2 regions of the Peterkaempfera bronchialis genome follow, and region 1 is predicted to be linked to the other one. Evidence: riboswitches for the same ligand, from Rfam matches in the RefSeq annotation. Region 1 holds a riboswitch; the other holds the start of a gene.

Region 1 (2,185 bases):
GGCCACCGAAGCCCATGGGCACGCCGAACCGCTGGGTGGTGCCCACCGCGATGTCGGCGCCCAGCTCGCCGGGGGACCTGAGCAGGGTGAGGGCCAGCAGGTCGGCGGCGACGGTGACCACCGCGCCCAGCGCATGGGCCTGCTCCACCAGCGGGGCCAGGTCGCGCACGGCGCCGGAGGCGCCCGGGTACTGGAGCAGCACACCGAAGACGCCGCGCTCGGCGACCTCGGCCGGGATGCCGTCGGAGAGGTCAGCGACGACCACCTCGACCCCGGTGGGTTCGGCGCGGGTCCCGATCACGGCGGCGGTCTGCGGCAGGCAGTCGGCGTCCACCAGGAAGACGCCGCCCTTGACCTTGCCCATGCGGCGGGAGAGCGCCATGGCCTCGGCGGCGGCGGTGCCCTCGTCCAGCAGCGAGGCGCCGGAGGTGGGGAGGCCGGTGAGGTCGGCGACCATGGTCTGGAAGTTCAGCAGCGCCTCCAGCCGGCCCTGCGAGATCTCCGGCTGGTACGGGGTGTAGGCGGTGTACCAGGCGGGGTTCTCCAGCACATTGCGGAGGATCACCGGCGGGGTGAAGGTGCCGTAGTAGCCCAGGCCGATCATCGGGGTGAGCACCTGGTTGCGGTCGGCCAGCTCGCGCAGCTCGGCCAGCACCTGGGCCTCGGAGCGGGCTCCGGGGAGGTCCAGGCCCTGGAGGCTGCGGATCGCCTCCGGTACGGCGGCGGCGGTCAGCTCGTCCAGCGAGCCATAGCCGACGTGGGCCAGCATCTTGTCCTGCTCGGCCCGGTCCGGGCCGATGTGGCGGTTCTCGAAGGGGCTCGCCTGCTCCAGCTGGGCAAGGGTCGCCGCGGTCGCGGCGCGGGAGCGCGCGATCGTCTGGTCGGCATTCATGGCGCTTGAGGCCTCCTGGTCACGGACCGGTAGGGGCTCGCGCGCGTACGGGCACCGGCGTCCTACGGGGCCGGCGGCCGGGGCGTGCGTGCCCGGACGGCCTCCCCCTCTGTCATCGGAACCTGAGAGCTTCACCGGCCCGCCCGCGCCCGGGGGTTGCGACCCGTGCCCGTGCCCGCCGGCTTGCACCGTCGGTGAGGGGCCGACCGCCGGCTTCTGCACCGGCCGCGCCCGCCCCTGCTTTCCAGAGTGACCTCGCCCGTCCGGTACGGATGCCTGAGAGATTCCGGGGAGGAGTTGCTCCTTCGGCGCCGCGCCCCGTCGATGCGGGGGCGTGAGGACTCTCCCGAACGGGCTCGACGGTCATCCCCACAGTACCAGCGGACCCCCGCGCACCCCGGGTCGACCGCGTCACCACCAGCGGCGGCGACCGGCACCGGAAGCCCGGCGCCGGAAGACCTCTGCTACCCCCGAACGGTCCACTGGAATCCCGCTCGGCCCTCCCCAGGTCGACAGCGGGACAAATATGCCTTTTGGTGTGAGATGGCGGTGTGACCGCCTGCTACTCACCCACCGCCCCGGCCCTCGGGGCCCGCCGGCGCCTGCGCCGGGGAACCGCACTGGAGGAACCGTGCAGACCGACATCGATCCGCGGGACCTGATCGGTCACAAGGCCGTCGACCGGAACGGGGACAAGATCGGCACCGTGGACGAGGTGTACCTCGACGACGCGACCGGCCGCCCCGAGTGGGCCGCGGTCCGCACCGGCGTCTTCGGCCGCGACGCCTTCGTCCCGCTCAACGCAAGCGAGTTCTCCGGCGACCAGCTGCGGGTGCCGTACGAGAAGTCGCTCATCAAGGACTCCCCCGACTTCGGCGCGGGCCAGCACCTCTCGCCCGCGCAGGAGATGCAGCTCTACCGCTACTACGGCCTCGACGCCCCCGGCGGCCGCGCGCCGCAGAGTGCGGCGCAGCCCGCGCCGGACCGCGACTTCGGCGCGGTGCCGGCCGCCGGCCCCGCCCAGGACCAGGCCCAGTCGCAGTCGCAGTCGCAGGCCCAGACCCAGGCCCAGGCGCCCGCAGCGGCGCAGGAGGCCCGGCCGCACCAGGAGGCCCAGGCGGCCCAGGCGGCCGAGTCGCGCCGCACCGAGGAGACGGCCGCCCGGGCACGCCTGGCATCGGAGGACCAGAGCGCGTCCGCGCACCGGCCGAGCACGGTCGAGCACATCCACGCGGCCCCCCGGTTCACCGAGCCCGGCCCTGCCCAGACCTCGGCGGCGCGGCAGGAGTCCTC
Region 2 (2,185 bases), 4.0 Mb from region 1:
GCCACGGACGTCCACGGCGGCCGGGCTGCCGGGGGCGGCGTGGGCGGCGTCGACATAGGCGATGGCGATGGGCTTGCCCAGGGTCGGGGACGGGGCGCCCGAGGTGACCTCGCCGATCGGCTCGCCGGAGGCGGAGACCACGGCATAGCCGGCGCGGGGCACCCGGCGCCCGGGGGAGACCAGGCCGACCAGCACCCGCGGCGGGTGGGACTCGGCGTCGGCGGCGGCCTTCTCCAGGGCGGCGCGGCCGACGAAGTCCCCGCCGTTGGTGGTCTTGTCGAACCGCACCACGCGGCCGAGCCCCGCGTCGAAGGGGGTGGTGGCGGTGGTCAGCTCATGCCCGTACAGCGGCATGCCGGCCTCCAGGCGCAGCGTGTCGCGGCAGGAGAGGCCGCAGGGGACCAGGCCCCGGTCGGCCCCGGCCTCGGTGAGCCGCTGCCACAGGTGGACGGCGTCGGCCGGGGCGGCGAACAGCTCGAAGCCGTCCTCGCCGGTGTAGCCGGTGCGGGCCAGCAGCACCTCGCGGCCGGCCACGGTGGCGGGCAGGCAGGCGTAGTACTTGAGCCCGGCCAGGTCGGCGTCGGTGAGCGAGCCGAGCACGGCGGTCGACTCCGGGCCCTGGACGGCGATCAGCGCATAGGCGTCGCGGTCGTCGCGGACGCTGGCGTCGAACCCGGCGGTGCGGGCGGTGAGCTCGTCCAGCACCAGCTGGGCGTTGGAGGCGTTGGCCACCACCAGGAACTCGGCGTCCCCGGTGCGGTAGACGATCAGGTCGTCCAGGATGCCGCCGTCCTCGCCGCAGATCATGGTGTAGCGGGCGCGGTGCAGGCCGAGCGCGGAGACAAAGCCGACCAGCGCGTGGTCCAGCGCCTCCCCGGCCTGCGGGCCGGTCACGGTGATCTCGCCCATGTGGGAGAGGTCGAAGAGGCCGGCCCGGGTGCGTACGGCGTTGTGCTCCTCGCGCTCGCTGCCGTAGCGCAGCGGCATGTCCCACCCGGCGAAGTCGGTCATGGTGGCGCCGAGGGCGCGGTGGACGGCGTCCAGGGCGGTACGGCGGGGTCCGGCGGTCATGGTGGTGCTCCTCGGTGGGCTTGACTCTCGGGTACGTGAACGGGCATGCGGACGGAAACGGGCGGACCGGCAGGGCATGCGCGGGGCATGCGGCGGCTCGGGTCTCCCCATCTGTCGTCGCAACCTGAGAGCTTCACCGCGCCCGCCCCCGAGCGGGGGCGACGGCGGGCTTGCACCGTGGGTGGGAGCACGGCTGACCGTGTCCGCTTTCCAGATGTGCCTCGCCCGCGCGGTAGCTGTGCCTGAGAGATTCCGGGGAGGAGTTGCTCCTTCGGCGCCGACGTCGGCCGCCCCGACGGAGTCGGGTTCGGACGGTCGGGCTCTCCCGCGCGGGTTCGAACGGCCGGTATGGAGTTGGGCGCGCTCATCATGACACGGGCGGGGCAGCGGCGCGAGGTCGGCTCGGGGAGCGGCGGACCGGGCCATTCCCCGGGGATTGTCATTGCCCTTTCCTGGGGAATTCGGGATGCGTTCCCGGTGGAGCGGGTCACCGGGGTGGTCGGGGTGGGGACAGGTGGGGGCGGCGCCGCTGCGGCGGGGTGCCCGGCTCTCGGTACGGAGCCGCCGGGGGCGGGCCGGGACGGCTAAGGTTCGGGTTCGGGGGCGGGTACGCCCTCCGGCAGGCACGTGAGAACGGCGGTTCAGGTCAGATGGGCTTTCCGGCGGGCGGCGCCCCCATGGAGTACCCGGCGGCGGAGTACCCGGCCGGGGAGTACCCGGCGGCGGGATACCCGGTCGTGGAGTATCCGGTCGTGGAGTATCCGGCGGCGGCGTGGATGGACGGCGGGAACTGGCCCGCCAATGAGCTGGAGCAGGTGCTCTCGGCCGCGCTGGGCGACCCGGGGGCGACCCCGAGGGTCTTCGAGGTGCTGGCCCGCAGCCAGGTGTGGGTGCCGCTGCCCGGGGGCGGCGGCCCGGACAGCCCCGGCCTGGACCTGCCCACGATCGAGCTGGCCGGAGCCCCGTACGTCCCGGTGTTCTCCTCCGAGGAGACCTTCCGGCGGATCGCCGGGGGGATGGCCTGCACGGTCGCCCCGATGTGGGAGTTCGCCCGGGGGCTGCCGGTGGGCGTCGGCATCGCGGTCAATCCGGAGGCGCCGGTGGGCGTCCCGGT

Evidence for each region. Region 1 has a riboswitch for glycine ahead of gcvP (aminomethyl-transferring glycine dehydrogenase). Riboswitches for the same ligand answer to the same signal wherever they lie in the genome.
Region 2: another riboswitch for glycine. It lies ahead of gcvT (glycine cleavage system aminomethyltransferase GcvT); the one in region 1 lies ahead of gcvP (aminomethyl-transferring glycine dehydrogenase).

What each region holds. Positions count from the first base shown of each region.
Region 1 is NZ_CP031264.1:684,481-686,665, forward strand. It holds gene gcvP (aminomethyl-transferring glycine dehydrogenase) at 1-892, opposite strand, end outside; glycine riboswitch at 1,147-1,251, opposite strand; gene C7M71_RS03090 (DUF2382 domain-containing protein) at 1,524-2,185, shown strand, end outside.
Region 2 is NZ_CP031264.1:4,727,754-4,729,938, forward strand. It holds gene gcvT (glycine cleavage system aminomethyltransferase GcvT) at 1-1,071, opposite strand, end outside; glycine riboswitch at 1,173-1,291, opposite strand; glycine riboswitch at 1,292-1,409, opposite strand; gene C7M71_RS21130 (enhanced serine sensitivity protein SseB) at 1,722-2,185, shown strand, end outside.